Regions from separate parts of the Alteromonas sp. 76-1 genome, predicted to be linked through region 4. Evidence: predicted binding sites of a transcription regulator. Region 4 holds the regulator's gene; each other region holds the start of a gene.
What was found. Region 4 encodes FliA, which starts transcription of late flagellar genes. Its sites were predicted from a motif close to CTAAAGNTNNNNNNNNNNNNGCCGATA; they were not measured.
Positions count from the first base shown of each region.

Region 1: the regulator FliA is predicted to act here: its motif matches at 1,930-1,956, upstream of ALT761_RS16955 (DUF5610 domain-containing protein).
Region 2: the regulator FliA is predicted to act here: its motif matches at 1,237-1,263, upstream of ALT761_RS02935 (DUF3530 family protein).
Region 3: the regulator FliA is predicted to act here: its motif matches at 2,364-2,390, upstream of ALT761_RS03460 (HAMP domain-containing methyl-accepting chemotaxis protein).

Region 1 is NZ_LR136958.1:4,003,679-4,007,743, forward strand. It holds gene ALT761_RS16950 (RNA recognition motif domain-containing protein) at 120-584, shown strand; gene ALT761_RS16955 (DUF5610 domain-containing protein) at 623-1,900, opposite strand; gene trmA (tRNA (uridine(54)-C5)-methyltransferase TrmA) at 2,058-3,152, shown strand; gene fabR (HTH-type transcriptional repressor FabR) at 3,201-3,821, opposite strand.
Region 2 is NZ_LR136958.1:685,533-689,597, reverse strand. It holds gene rapA (RNA polymerase-associated protein RapA) at 1-349, shown strand, start outside; gene ALT761_RS02940 (pseudouridine synthase) at 349-1,149, shown strand; gene ALT761_RS02935 (DUF3530 family protein) at 1,277-2,143, shown strand; gene ALT761_RS20910 (hypothetical protein) at 2,280-2,603, shown strand; gene ALT761_RS02925 (AmpG family muropeptide MFS transporter) at 2,722-4,059, shown strand.
Region 3 is NZ_LR136958.1:825,448-829,512, forward strand. It holds gene lysC (lysine-sensitive aspartokinase 3) at 1-71, shown strand, start outside; gene ALT761_RS03460 (HAMP domain-containing methyl-accepting chemotaxis protein) at 193-2,217, opposite strand; gene ALT761_RS03465 (symmetrical bis(5'-nucleosyl)-tetraphosphatase) at 2,444-3,259, opposite strand; gene apaG (Co2+/Mg2+ efflux protein ApaG) at 3,272-3,646, opposite strand; gene rsmA (16S rRNA (adenine(1518)-N(6)/adenine(1519)-N(6))-dimethyltransferase RsmA) at 3,656-4,065, opposite strand, start outside.
Region 4 is NZ_LR136958.1:1,242,816-1,246,880, reverse strand. It holds gene ALT761_RS05180 (chemotaxis protein CheA) at 1-979, opposite strand, end outside; gene ALT761_RS05175 (protein phosphatase CheZ) at 992-1,756, opposite strand; gene cheY (chemotaxis response regulator CheY) at 1,791-2,174, opposite strand; gene ALT761_RS05165 (RNA polymerase sigma factor FliA) at 2,211-2,942, opposite strand; gene ALT761_RS05160 (MinD/ParA family protein) at 2,939-3,805, opposite strand; gene flhF (flagellar biosynthesis protein FlhF) at 3,802-4,065, opposite strand, start outside.

The sequences.
Region 1 (4,065 bases), 2.0 Mb from region 4:
GGTGTATTCCATTGGACTTTAGGATAGTTCTTTCACATTTTATTGTTCTAATTGTTACAAATGAGTAAACTGTAACCAGCCTTCATTATTATGATAATAAACACTAGAAAGGTAGGTATATGAAAGTAGGCTTTATTCAATGCACTGTTATTAGTGCTATCTTTGCAATCGCAGGATATCTGTTGTTTTCATCAGCTAGTATAGAAGCGCACGTTCCGTTAACGGTTTCAGCGTCTCTATTAATAAGCGGTATATTAACGCCGTGGCTAGCTTCACTCCTTAACAATTCACCCTCTGAAACAGCTGCGCCCTCCACCAGCAGCACAACCACTGAAACACTCTATGTGGGTAATCTACCGTATCGTGCAAACGAATCTGCGGTTAAAGAGTATTTTGGTAGTTTTGTCGAAGTACAATCTGTCCGACTCATGAAGGATAGAAAAACTGGCAAGCGAAAAGGTTATGGCTTTATTGAAGTGATAACTAGCGACCTTGACCCAGTAATAGCCAAGACTAACGACTCAGTGTTCCAAGAGCGAACATTAAAAGTTAGGCCAGCTAAAGACAAAGTAGAACAAGCATAAATTAAAAAAACCTGGGCATGACCCAGGTTTTTTTTACTCTATTCTGAAGCCGCTTGCTGTGGCATCGCGTTTAATAAGTTTTGGTTAAACGTATGGAAACGATTTATAGCTGATACTAAATCAGGTATTTGTACATCTTTCATTTCACTAATAATACCTGCAAGCAATGTATTGTAGTCATCTCCAGATCCTAGGGTATTCTCAGCATTTTCGAATGTAGACATCATCTTTTCGAGATACTGTGCTATTGGACTGACTACATTACCGTATTGGTTTTCAGCCTCACCCTCTTCACTATAGTGCTTTACGTTCTCATAAGCCTTTACCATTTCGGTTTGTGTAGTGCGGTTTAACTGCAACGCATACCCAACTAACTCTTTATCATCGAAACCTAAATTCAACGCTTGTTCGAACGCCTTATCCATATCCCCGCTATAGAAGGTATCCGCTAAGTCTTGTGCTTCACCCACAAGATTTGCAATAGCTGTCATTTCATCTTCGTCTATTTCACCCTTTAACGAAAAGCTGATGCCACTTCGTTCAAAGTATTCATATTGAGATGACTGCTGCGCCACAACTGAATCTGTATTCGAACTAGACGTTTCAGCATCGTCATTCGCGGGTATATATAGCGAAGCCTGACTAGCAGCACTAAACTGTCTGATACTTTCAAAGCTAAGGTTTACTTCATCCCCATCTTTGGTTCGAATAAGCAAGCTTCCTGATTTAGCATCAGATGCAGATACCGCGTTAAGCTCGCTCACACTTGCTGGATTAGGATTGAAGATATTCTGTTCTAAATCGTTAATGCCGCCGTCTATCATTTCACGGCTACGAGTAACACCTTCTTCAATCTCATCATTCATAAAACCTTCGAGATCCTTTTCAGCCATAGCGAAGCCACGACTTACGCCTTCACGGGCCTGACCAAATAACCCTTTTAGGGTATCGTCATCCGCACCACCATCAGCGGCACCTTGAATGACTCCGGTCACGAACCCAAGTACATTACGGGCGACTTTTTCGAAATCGAATAAGCTTTTGTTTTCTTCGCCGTCTTCAGACTGCTTGCTTTCATTTGGGCGCTTGCCATCAACAACCACATTTTGACTTAAGCTACCACTGAAGACCTTTAAGCCGATACTGGTCTGCGTGCTATTCACGGTGACCGTTGCTGAATGCTGTTTGGTAAACTCGGCTGCTTGCTGTAAGCCTTCCTGTTGAAGCTGCTTCTTTATAGCTTCATTCGGGTGAACCGATGCCTTTTCATCCACTTTCTGGTCGCCCATGAAAGCCTTAATTTGACTCACGTTCATAATTTGATCCTCACTATCCTCAATCAAGTTATCGGCAACAATCACGTATTGTTTAATTTTAATACGAAATTTTTGGTTCTGTGAGTTTTATCCGTTGCACATATAATATAAGGCACTACAATTCGCAGCCTTATTTAAATGATGTTCGGAGAACCACATGACAACCACCACTGCAAAAGACTATCAAGCTCAACTCGATGAGAAAGTGGATCGGTTAGGTACTCTTCTTACGCCGTTTAACGCACCGAGTCTGTCGGTGTATCCGTCAAAACCTGAAAACTACCGTATGCGAGCGGAGTTTCGTGTATGGCACGACGGTGACGATCTTTATCACATCATGTTCGATCAAGGTTCTAAAGAGAAGTACCGCGTAGATACATTTCCACCGGCTAGTGAAACCATTAACAAGGCAATGCAGCAATTAATTGACTATTTAAAGCCAAACGAGCTGCTGCGCAAAAAATTGTTTCAAATTGATTATCTAACTGGATTATCCGGTGAATTGGTTATTAGCTTGCTGTATCACAAGCCACTAGATGACGAATGGGAAGCACAAGCTGAACTACTTCGCACCTTTTTAGCTACCCAATTTACGGCTGTGAGTATTATTGGGCGAGCTAGAAAGCAAAAGCGTATTGTAGGGAGCGACTTTATTATAGAACGCCTACCTATTAACGGCCGAGAGTTTGAATTCAAACATATTGAGAATAGCTTTACCCAACCTAATGCAGAAGTAAATTGCAGCATGATTGAATGGTCTCTTGAATGCTCTGCTCCCCTAACCGGGGATTTACTAGAAATGTATTGTGGTGCAGGAAACTTCTCAATGCCATTGGCAGTTCATTTTGACAATGTGATAGGGACTGAAATAGCAAAGCCATCGGTACAAGCGGCGCAATACAACATTGCGGCAAACCACTTAGATAACGTGAAAATTGTGAGATTGTCGGCTGAAGAGTTTACCGAAGCAATGAACGGGGAACGAACCTTCTCTCGTCTAGAAGGTATCAACTTAACTGAATACAATTTTACCACTGTATTGGTTGACCCACCCCGAGCAGGGTTAGACGTAGATTCATTAAAAATGATTCAAGGGTACGATAATATTATCTATATCTCTTGTAACCCTGAAACCTTAGCTGAAAACTTAAGCCTACTTTGTGAAACTCACGAAATAGCAAATGCGGCACTGTTCGATCAATTTCCATTCACCCATCATATAGAAGCGGGTGTGTTACTAACTAAAAAGTAACCCTCTGCATTTTACAAATGGATTTGCAGCAACTGTAGATTTTAACGCTTAAGATGCGTCGGCCGATGTTTGTGATGCAAGCTTCGACATTGCGCCCAATTGCACGAAACGTAATTGGGCTTTAACTCTTTCGCCAATTTCCACCTTCAACTTAGTATCAGCTTCTAACGCTTCTGCTCCAGCACTAAATACCAATCTAACCATAGCATCAGCTTGGAGCTGCGCAATATTGTACTCCACGCCTTGTTGCTCGATGATGTAATCGGTTAGCTCTTCAATAAAATGCTGAATTTCACGAAAAACCGCCATTCGGTATGCAGCTGACGTGCCTGTATGTTCCCGCAACAATAATCGAAAGACATTTTTGTTAGCAGAAATGAACTCCATGAAGGTTTCAACTGACGTGTGAATTACGCCGCCACCTGAAGCAATTCTACGGCGAGCCTGACGCATTAATTGGCGAAGGGCTAACCCAGCTTCATCCACCAACGTGAGCCCTAATTCATCCATGTCTTTAAAGTGTCGGTAGAAGGACGTTGGCGCAATGCCTGCTTCTCGAGCAACTTCACGTAAACTAATAGCAGACAAACTGCGATTTTCATCCAGTAATAGGAATGCCGCATGAATGATATTTTGGCGGGTTTTAAGCTTTTGTTCCTGACGAGTCACAATAGTACCAGTTTGTTAGTCTTCACTAGTCTATCGCATGAGTGCCTATGGGGAGAAGCTTAAATTAATTCGGCTCTAGGCATAAACGCTATTAACACTTACTCAATATTATCTCCATAGCGTTTTATATTAACTGTTGTTACTGTACATTCAACTCTTAACAAGTTGTTAACCATGTAGCCGTTATTCGTTTGTCAGGTATTACTGGGACTTTATCAGAGTGCCTAGCCAGAATTATTTTATC
Region 2 (4,065 bases), 560 kb from region 4:
TGCGCAAGGCAACCAGGTAGATTTAACCTTTGACGTGAAGCGTAAGGTAAACCGAAAAATTTCGCACCAGCTGATAAAAGCACTGCATCAACCGCTTACTTTAGCAATTGAAAACAGCCGTAAACTGGCACATCAACAAGCGAATCAAAAACTGCATGATGCACTGCAAGACATGCATAAAACGCTAAACAGTGAAATTCAGCGTTTAGTCGATTTGCAAAAGCGTAACCCGTCAGTACGTGACAGTGAAATTGAATTTATTGAAAACCAAATGAGTGCCTTAGACAAAGTAATACAAGGCGCGGACGTACAGTTTGATGCATTACGTTTAGTGGTGAACAATCCTTAATGGCTAATCCTGCATTTGTATATAACCCGCCGCTACAGCCTTATTTAACTATTCTCTACCAAGATGATGACATCTTGGTAGCGAATAAGCCCAGTGGCTTATTAAGTGTGCCCGGTAAAGCAGAAGAACATAAAGACTCGCTTATAAGCAGAGTAAATACCGTGTTTCCTACGGCCACTGTGGTACATAGGCTTGATATGGCAACATCGGGCATTATGGTGATGGCGCTAAACAAAGAAAGCCATCGGCATATTTCAAAGCAATTTGAATTACGCCAAACCAAGAAGCGCTATTTCGCCCGAGTTTTTGGCAAGGTTAAAAGCAACCAAGGGGAAGTGAACTTACCCCTTATTTGTGATTGGCCTAATCGCCCGAAGCAAATGGTGGATTATGAGCGCGGCAAAAAAGCCCTGACCCATTATGAAGTGGTAGAGGTAACGTCTGACGAATCACATCAAGTGGTTAGTTCAAAAAATGATACTAGCTTCGGCACTAGCCCTGGCGTTAACTCCCCCATTAGCACCGTGGCGGGCGAGGAAAACGAAACCCTAGTAGCTTTATACCCAGTTACAGGGCGCTCTCACCAACTTCGCGTCCATATGCTTGAGTTAGGTCACCCTATCTTAGGCGATAGGCTTTATGCCCATGATGAAGCGCTAGGTATGGCTGAACGATTGCAGCTGCATGCAGAAAGCTTGAGCTTTGCACATCCTGCATCGCAAGATTGGTTAACGTTTCAAACGCCTATTCCGTTCACTGCTTATGCCCACTACACCCCCGCTCCACTGTCTATAGATTAAGACTTACGGGCGCTAATTAGTAACCTGCTACACCCATTTTTTCATAAGCGGTTGACTCATAAAGCACTAAAATACTCTTGGTTCGAACTGAAGTTTTCACAGGTTTGGCCGATAATAAGAATGTTGAATGCTTTATTGGTACGCCATGTTACGTTTATCTCGTTTTCTTGTGGTGGGTTGCAGCTTATTATCTTTTTTGCTGTGTTCTGTGCCTTATGCGCAAGGGCAAAGCTTGTATGAGGATATTACCCACGCTTTTTTACCCGATGACATTACTTATGTAATGGCTGGGGAAATCCGCGTGCCTATTTTTGAGAGCCCCTCAGCATTACCTATTTCACGCGGCGCCGCCATTATTTTAGCTGATGCCTCGCCTAGCGGTCTTTCCATAGGGGATGCACGTCATTTAGCCAGCTTACTTAATGCCAAAGGGTGGCATGCGGTGGTTAGCCCAGTTTCATTCACGCTAGAAGAAGACCCTGAGCTTCCCGTCGATGAAGCCATTCACCCGAAAACTGACAGTCGACTTCAACGACAAAGTTACGTGTCGTCCAGCCAACACTTAACCATATTAGTTAATGCGCTAAACACTCACCTTGAAAGTCATCAGGGCTTTAGAATGAACATTGCCTATGGCATGCAAGCAGCGCAGTTACTAGATTTAGGTTCTAAAGGCATTATTCCTTCACCAGACACTTTGGTCGCCATCACCCCCTTTTGGCCGAATGCCGACATAAACCGCGGTGTACCTGAATTTATTGCCGGAACGGAATTTCCGGTGTTAGACTTGTCAATTAACGACACCAATACGTGGGCGTCGCAAACCCAAACGAAACGAAAACAACTTGCCACCACTTCCCTCAAACTGCACTACAGACAGCAGTCTCTATCCATTCAAAATTCAGCCTTTGGTCTAATGGACAATGAAAATAGCACTAAAATTCAGTTTATTGCTGGCAGCGTTCTTGGATGGGCTCAACATTTAGGCTGGTAATTAGGATCTAAACCAACTAGTCTAATTTATAGCTTAAAACAGTAACCTATCTTATTTGCCTTGGGTTTCACGAGGTATCACTGGGTGTTCTGAACTATAATTCATTTTAATCTTTAATAACGGCGGCTGTGTGTCTATGACTGTTCAAACATTCGTAAACAAAAAGGCCAAGCAGCTGTGTTTTTATCTGAGGTCATTTTGGCAAGGAGAGCTTCCGGTCGAGGAGATCGAACTATTCTTTTGGGATAGTATGGAAGAATGGGGCCAGATAGAGTACACATTTACCCAACCTTACACCTATAAGGAACGGGTCTTTTGGCATTTGCTCCATCAAGTCCATTTTTGGCAAGAAGATAAGTTACGTTCAGATAAATATCTCGTCGATGAGTTAATGAACTGTGTATTGTTCTTAGAAGGTAAAGGGCACTGCCCCATCGACTGTGTAGGTATCCGCCCCTAGCGGCTTTCGTTATTCATTAATTTATCAGTGATTCAACCCTTTATTGCTCGTTTTCATTGAAACTCAAGCGTGATCATGGCTCAATATGAATGGATCACGCTTTGGCCATGGAACGCATTTGTTAGACTCTCTCAAAACTTATCACGACCGTCGTTACCTCAGTATATTTCTATTTGGCATTACCAGTGGTTTTCCATGGATTATGATCGGCTCAGTGCTGTCGGCCTGGCTGAAAGATGAAGGCTTATCTCGGTCAGCTATTGGCTTGTTTGGTGCTATCTTTGCGGTCTATTCATTCAATTTTCTTTGGTCTCCTTTAATTGACCGCGTAAAACCTCGCTTTCTTGGCCAGCGTCGAGGCTGGATTTTCATCATGCAAGGCGGCATAGCCCTGTGTTGTGCGTTAATGACACAATTATCAGCCAATAGTCACTTGTTTTATTTGGCATTGGTGGGTTTACTCATCGCCATTTTTTCTTCTACTCAAGATATTGCGATAGATGGCTATCGAATTGATGTTATTGAAGAAAATGACAATGATGGTTTGTCTGCTGCATCTTCCGTTGCCACCGCAGGATGGTGGACGGGCTATGGTGGACTTGGCGCCATTCCGTTTTTTATTGCGGACAATAGCAGCTGGTACTGGCCTGACATTTACGGTTTACTCGCCCTGTTTATGCTTGTACTTATGGTCAGCACGGTGTTTGCCAAAGAGCCAGACATAGATCGGGACCTATTGCGTAGCCAAGCGGTAGCGAACCCAGCACACAGTAATACAGGCGAAGCGTCTTCTAAAATAGCGCTTTGGTTTAAACAAACCTTAGTGGCCCCCTTTTCTGAGTTTTTCTCACGCAATGGCGTAAAACTCGCTTTGTCGTTTTTACTGTTTATATTCTTGTTTAAAATAGGAGAAGCCTTCTTAGGAAGAATGAGTATCGTTTTTTACAAAGAAATTGGTTTTTCAAATAGCGATATCGGCACTTACTCAAAGCTGCTCAACTGGTGGGTAACCATTATCTTTTCTCTGATAGGTGGGCTAGTTAACATTCGCTACGGCATTTACAAGGGGTTAATGACTGCCGGCATTGCTATGGCGGCTTCCAACCTTATGTTCTCACTTATTGCCACTACCGGGCCTGATGTTACCCTTCTGGCCGCTGCGGTCATTATCGACGGCTTTACGGCTGCTTGGAGCACAGTGGCCATGGTCGCTTTTATCTCCCTTTTGTGTAATCGCGCCTTCAGTGCCACTCAATATGCGCTTATGGCATCGTTGAGCGTAGCGGGAAGAACCTTAGTGGCCTCTAGTAGTGGATTCGTGGTTGATTTCCTTGATGGTAACTGGAGCCAGTTCTTTGTTATTACCGCACTGATGGTTATTCCTAGCCTGCTGTTCCTACACAATATTCGCCATAAAATTACGCATTTGGAAAAATCTAAAACTTCTAAGCAATAACGTTGC
Region 3 (4,065 bases), 420 kb from region 4:
TGTCATTCTTAGTGAATGAAACTGACAGCGATAAAATAGTGAAGGACTTACATAAAGCGCTTTTTGAGTAGCGTGTAATGTGTTTTGTCACAGACAAAAAAGGGAAGGTTTTTAACCTTCCCTTTTTCATTTAACGCTGAGTGTTTAAGTTAATCTAATTCAATTAAAATAAACCAAATACTCAGTGTGATTTTATACCTTAAACTGACGGATAGATTGCTGTAGTTCTTCAGCAAGCCTTGCCACTTCATGGCTAGAGTCAGAAGTTTGCTGGGCACCTGAAGTGGTTTCTTCAGCAATATTAACGATAGTTTCAAGCTTCTCGCTAATTTCTTGTGATACCGTATTTTGTTCACGTGCGGATTGTTCAATTTGAGAACTTACGTCGTGGGCTTTGTGTACCGCTTCAGAGATGATATCTAGCGCTTGTGTCGCTTTTTCCGTTTGCTCTACACAGGCTACTGTTTGCTCTTTACCTTGATTCATTACTGATACCGCGCGTTCAGCACCCGCTTGAAGTACCTCAATCATCGCGTTAATTTCTTGCGTAGACTGTTGCGTTCGGCTCGCTAGTGTACGTACTTCATCAGCAACTACCGCAAAGCCTCTACCTTGCTCACCCGCACGGGCAGCTTCAATGGCGGCATTCAAGGCAAGTAGGTTAGTTTGGTCGGCCACGCCGCGGATAACATCAAGAATACCCCCGATGCTAGCGCTGTCTTGATGAAGCTTGTTGATAACATCGGCAGCGTCTTGAACGTCTTTGGCGAGAATTTCGATAATACGTTTATTCTCAAGTGAGATTTGACGTACATTTTCAGCTTCGGCATCAGCATGGCGAATTTGGCTCAGCGTATCTTCAGCGTTTTGCACTACTAATTGTGAGGTAGAGTGCATCTCTGTAGTGGCGGTTGCCACTTGGCCAATTTGCGACTTCTGATCTTGAATCGAATGCGTGGTTTGCGCAGTAACGGCTGAGGTTTGTTCTGATGCCGCGGCAAGTTGCTCGGCACGGGTATTAATTCCTGAAATCAGCTCTTTGAGGTTGCCAATTAGGGTATTACAGTTTTTAGCTAACAGACCAAATTCATCTTGAGCAGAATCGTCAAGGCGATGTGTTAAGTCTCCAGATGATGCTACGGTAAGCAACTCGTTCACGCGATAAAGAGGACGGGTAATAGCTCTTACCGTCACGTAACCAATCGCAGCGGCTATCAAAATTGAAAATATTACCACCGCTATAATGATGATATTGCCTGTAGTAATAGCACCATTCACTTGATTTTCTACGTCTTTTGCTTTTGCGTCCGCAAGCGCTAGTAATTGTTCAAGTTCAACAATACCATTTGCAATGTTCTTATCTGATGCATTAAGTGCCGCCTCAGAATCGTTTCTGCGTTCTAGCCTCTCTACATGCAACGCCATTACGCCGTCACTGGCTGTAATCGCATTAAGGGCATCGTTAACCAATTCATTAATATCGCTAAGCGTACCAGACTGGTCTCGCTGCCCAGCGGCTTGGCTCATATCGCTAAGTAAAGTAGCAACCTTATCTACCACTAAGTCAACTTCGTTACCCAGGGTTTGAGAGCGTACGATAGTTTCGGTCTTTACGTATTCATAAGAAACGGTAAGTAGAGAAAGTAATGAGGTTTCTAGTTGGCTACCAATATCTGCTGCGCGTCTAAGATTTGGGTCACTTTGCACTGCGTCAAGGTCAGAAAAGTCTAGTAGGTAAGTAGACGCATCGTCAGCGTTATCTTCAGCATCACCTAAACGGTCGTCAATGGTGTTTCGGATATCCATGAATTTTTGGTGGTTCAGGTAAACCGCTTCAACATTCTTAATGTAGTTATCATAGGAAGCTCGAACACTGTTTAACTTACTTTGTAGTTCAGGTTCATTGGCAACTGCAGTGGCAAGCTTCTTATATTCAGTCTCGAACATATCTCGGCTTTGATTGAATGCTGTGCGCTTTTCCTGAAGGCCAGACAAATCTTCTTCAATATAGGCTTCGAATGTCAATCTACCCATGTTTAGGAAGTTCGCTTTTAAGGCGTTACTACCCGCGACTGTAGGAAGCGCAACGTCATTTACCTCTTCGGTTGCTGAACCAATGGAATTGAGGTTAAACAACGAAACAACGCTAATGACAATCAGTAGACAAGTAATTGCTACAAAACCGCCGACTACGCGAGTGGCTACTGTAATCTTCATTGAAACTCCTAGACTATTTTTTATTCTTTTGCGTGACGATACTACCCCGCACTACGTCCAAAATACACCTCAATGACCTAGAGGAAGGTATTAAAATGTATAACATGAACGGTAATGGGATTATAGACTAACGTATATAACCAACGTATCGGCAGGTAAGCCATTAAGTTAACAAGTAAAGCACAAGAAATTGCGATTTAGTAGTTTGCTGTATCAATTAAGTCATTTACGCATGTACTTGGATGAGTTTACCTGTATTGACGTCCAGCATGGTCATTTCTTGACCCCAAACATACCCAGTGTCTAGCGCGACAAAACGATCATCTTGCGTCTCGCTGTTAAGTGCAGCCCAATGACCGAAGAGTACCTGTTCTTGTGCCTTAAGATGAAGGTTATCTACCTTGAACCAAGGAACAACAGATTTCGAAGCCTGAGCAGGGTGGGTTTTCGTCTCAAACTCTAAGCTAGTATCTGCGTGTAGAAAGCGCATTCTGGTGCACGCGTTTACAATAAAGCGGGTTCGCGATTCACCTTCAAGTTTATCAGACCATTTAACCGGTGTGTTGCCATACATGTTTTTTAAAAAATCAGTGTAGTGCTTCGATTGTAATTTCTTACTGACTTCATCGCTTAAGCTGACGAGTGTGTCTGTACTCCAGTGAGGGTAGAGACCGGCATGTACGATGGTGTGATTGTCATTGATTTTTTTCGCGAGGGGAAATTGGCGAAGCCAATCTAGTAGTGCTTTTAAATCGGGAGCATCAAGCAAGGGCTGTAGGTTGTCAGCTTTCTTAGGTTTACGAATTTTGTTCGCAACCGCAAGCAAGTGAAGATCATGGTTTCCTAGTACGGTTTCAAAACTGCTACCTAAGCTTTTTAGAAACCGTAAGGTGCTTAACGAGTCTTCGCCTCTGGCAACTAAGTCGCCGACGGCGAAGAGTTTATCTTTATCCGCAGAGAATTTGGCTTTCTCCAGCAGTCGCTGTAGCCCGCTATAACAACCTTGAATATCACCCACGACGAAGGTGTTGCGATAAGTCATAAATCTCAAAAATCAGTGAAGAATGTTGGGAACCGCTAAACGGAATACTTCAATTGGAACACGAAAACGTTCTCCGTTTTCACGCTCCATTTCGTAATAGCCTTGCATATTTCCTACCGGGGTATCAAGTACTGCACCACTGGTATAGTCAAAATCTTCGCCCGGTTTTAATATGGGTTGTTTACCCACAACACCTGAGCCACTCACCTCTGAGGTTTTACCATTAGCATCGGTAATTTGCCAGTAACGATTAATAAGTTGTACCGTTTCCTGGCTGTCATTCACAATGGTCACGTGATAAGCGAACGCAAATTGTGGCGAATCAGAAGGTAGGTGCTCGGGAAGGTGACGGGTTTTCACCCGCACCTTAATTTCAGACTCATTCATAAGCTAACTTTAATTTTCTTGTGCTTCTTCTAACGCTGATACTGCATTCGCTATAGTGGCGAAATCCTGCAAGGATAGCACTTCAGCCCTTACGGTTGGGTTTATACCCAGCGCGCTGATTTGTGCTTCAGTAAGACTTTCTTTTAACGAGTTTCGTATTGTCTTGCGACGTTGATTGAACGCCTGCGCGCATACTCGCTCAAGGGTGGCTACTGAAACCACATCTACTGGCGGTGTTTTGTGCGGAATAAGACGTACTACCGCAGAATCAACCTTCGGGGGCGGCTTAAAGGCACCTGGTGGCACATTGAGTACCGGCATAACCTTACAATAGTATTGGGCCATTACCGATAATCGGCCATAGCTTTTAGAGCCATGCCCTGCAGCTAAACGATTCACCACTTCTTTTTGTAGCATGA
Region 4 (4,065 bases):
TTTTAGCGGCTGGACTAGGCGCTGGCGCTTTTGCGGCAGGCGTTGATTTAGCCGGCGTACTAGCTGCAGATTGCTCTGCCTTGGCCTTCTGAATTGCTTCTGTCGCCTTTTTATCTACAGGCGGTGTATTTGCTGCTGGTTCAGCGCCTTGCGCTGTAGGACCCTGTCCTGAACCATGTAATTGGTCAAGCAGTGCTTCAAATTCATCGTCGGTAATTTCTTCACCGCTAGGCGCTGCCGCTTTCGGCGCAGCTACAGGCGCTGGTTCATCTTCTTTAAATTTACCTTTGCCGTGCAATTCGTCTAACAGTGCTTCAAATTCATCGTCTGTAATATCATCACCTGAACCACCAACCGCAGGTGCAGCCGCTTTTGGTTCTGCTTTAGGCGCAGATTTACCTGGGGCATTTGAACCATGAAGTTCATCCAGCAAGGCTTCAAATTCATCTTCAGAAATCTCGTCGATGCCGCCATCGCTGCTTGCGGCAGGCGCTTCAGGGACAGGCGCTTCTTCTAACGCGAATTCTTCTTCGGCAGCGGGGGCTTCAGCCGCATCACTACTTTCACCAAAGATATTTTCGTCTGGGGTTTCTGGGGTGCTTAACTTATGCAGCAAATCAACTAACTTTGCGTCTGCAGGTATTAGAGGTTCTTGCGCTTTAACACGCTCAAACATATCTACTACTACATCGGTGGCCTGAAGAATGGTATCCATTAATTCAGGCGTAAGAGTACGTTGTCCGTTTCGCATTACATCGAAAACGTTTTCTGCACCGTGGCAAATTTCAACTAATTCGGTAAGCGACAAAAAGCCGGCGCCACCTTTTACGGTATGGTAACCACGGAAGATTGCATTCAGTAAATCTGCATCTTCAGGATTATTTTCCAGATCAACGAGCTGTTCTTGTAATTGTTCAAGGATCTCCCCAGCTTCAACTAGAAAGTCCTGTAATATATCCTCGTCAACATCAAACGCCATGCGCCCGCTCCCCTAAAAACCTAAGCTAGACAAAAGATCATCTACGTCATCTTGGCCAGATACCACATCATCGCGTTGGTCTGCATCAATAATTGGACCTTCGGCTTCGACACTATCGATCTTGTTAACTTTTTCGACTTTCGCTTCCAATGGCTTGTCTTGCTCCGCCTGTTCGGGTTCACCGAACATCGTCAGCATATTAACTAAGCTATCTTCCACTTCTTTTACGAGTTCAATCACTCTGCGAATAACTTGACCGGTAAGATCTTGATAACCTTGTGCCATTAACACTTCGGTAAGCAATGATGTAAGCTTAGCCGATTGTTTCGATCCGTCTTCTAGCAATTCGTCTAAATCTGCACATAAAACTTTGAATTCGCCCAACTCGAGTTGACGATTCATCAGTTTCTTCCATTCCGGCATAATTTTTTCGATACGGGTAGAGAGCACTTCAGCAATTGGCATACTCTCTTCAACTGCGTCCATGGTGGTATTGGCAGCTTTTTCCGTTTCTTCGATAACGTACATCAGTCGCGTTTGCGCATCAGGAATGTCATCAACGGTTAAATTTTTAATACGTTCATCGATTTGGAAGTTATTCAACGAGTCATGAAGTTGACGCGTTAATTTACCCACTTCAGCAAAGAGCTCAATGGACTCTTTCATCGAAACGGCTTCTAAGACAGCGTTCGCTGATGCGTTATCGCCCTCTTCAAGATACGCTACCAATTTTTTGGCTTCTTCGAGCGTTATGGAGACACTTTCATTTGTCGACATCCAGTAAACCTCATTTCTCTGGTGAGCGTCTGGATCAACCTAAACGTTCGAAGATTTTATCTAATTTTTCTTTCAACGTAGCGGCAGTGAAAGGTTTAACAACATAACCATTCACACCAGCTTGCGCTGCGGCAACGATTTGTTCTTTCTTCGCTTCTGCTGTTACCATAAGAACCGGTAGGTGTTTCAACTTATCGTCGGCACGTATGGCGCGTAATAAGTCGATACCTTGCATACCTGGCATATTCCAATCTGTTACAACAAAGTCAAAATCACCTTGTTGTAGCATAGGCAGCGCGGTGTTACCGTCGTCCGCTTCCTGGATATTGGCAAAACCCAAATCTTTTAGCAGGTTCTTTATGATACGTCTCATGGTAGAAAAATCGTCAACCACGAGAATTTTCATACTTTTATCCAAAATAGCCTCCAATGAGGGGTTAATTGTTATTAATTTCTATTCTTCGTCAACTTGCCACGATTTCATTCGTGATTTGAGTTTTAACATGGCCTGACTATGAATTTGACTTACTCGCGATTCACTAACATCAAGAACTTCGCCTATTTCTCTAAGATTCAGTTCTTCATCATAGTATAAAGAAAGTACAATCGCTTCCCGTTCGGGTAATGTAGTAATAGCATGTGCTAGCGCTTTTTGGAAAGCCCCTTGCATCAAATCTTCTAACGGTGCGTCGCTGCCTCGGTTCTTTTCTGTAGAAATGACATCTTCAGAAACCCCAAGGTCTTCAATCCCCACCAATTTCCCGGCATTCACTTCGTTCAGCATTTGATGATAATCTTGCATGCTGACATTCATTTTAGCCGCAATATCTACATCTCGCGCGTCTCGGCCTGTTTCACCTTCAACTTGAGAGATGGCTTCTGTGATTGCCCTTCCGTTTTTATGAACGGAACGAGGAGTCCAATCACCTTTTCTTATTTCATCAAGCATAGCGCCACGAATACGAATACCTGCAAAGGTTTCAAAACTTGCACCTTTGGAACCGTCAAAATTTCGTGCAGCTTCTAGCAGTCCAATCATACCTGACTGGATTAAATCATCGACAAGAACACTGGCTGGCAGTCTCGCCATTAAGTGGTGTGCTATCCGCTTCACCAGCGAAGCGTGACGCTCAACTAATTGTGACTTGTCTGTTTGCTGTTGATAAGCGGCTGCTTTGCTATTCAACGCTGACTTCCTACTGCTTTATCTGCTATTAGTTGTTCAATAAAAAATTCTAAATGGCCACCTGGTTGCGCAGGAATAGGCCAAGAAGCTGCTTTGGCTGCTAGCTGGCCAATCGCCACCGCTGCCGGTGAGCTTGGATAAGCATCTACTATTGACGTTTGCTTACGAACTGCTCGGCGTATGTTCTCGTCAAAAGGAACCGTTGCTACCAATTCTAGCGCAACATCTAAGAATCGCCCTGTTACTTTAGATAATTTACTGAAAAGTTCCTGACCTTCTCTAACATCGCGAACCATGTTAGCGACAACTTTGAAGCGAAAGACACCATGTTCTCGGTTAAGAATTTTAATTAACGCATAGGCATCGGTAAGTGAAGTGGGCTCATCACACACTACCACCATAATATCTTGGGAGGCTTTGGAGAAGCTTAGCACCATATCGGAAATACCCGCTGCGGTATCCACAATAAGCACATCAATGGGCGTGCGCAATTCGCTGAAAGCTCTAATGAGCCCTGCATGCTGCGTTGGTGATAGCTCTGCCATTGATTGAGAACCTGATGTGGCTGGTGCTATTTTTATACCGTGAGGGCCCGTAACGAGTACATCGTCCAAGGTACACTCACCAGATAACACATGGGAGAGGTTTTTCTCTACGCGTAATCCTAGCATTACATCCACATTGGCCAGACCTAAGTCTGCATCCAATACCATTACGCGCTTTCCCTGCTTTGCCATAGCAATAGCTGTGTTTAGCGTAATATTTGTTTTACCAACGCCACCTTTACCTCCGGTGACGGCGATAACTTTGATTAATCGTGATTGCTTCATTTTTCGTAAGCTACTCGCTTGATCATCAATCATACTGCTCGTGCTGTTTTAACCACATTGTTACTAGTAGTATGATTCAAACCGTACTTTTTATAAAGCTTTGCAGCAGCAGATACTAAAGATTTTGCTTCTGCAATCTTAATGTCTTCAGGAACTTTCTGTCCATCTGTTACATAACTGACAGGTAACTGGTACTCCACCGCAGCGCTAAGCACTTCGCCTAGAGAGTAGCACTCATCAAGCTTTGTAAAGATACAACCGCTAAGTTCCACCCCTTCGTACGCATCTATAAT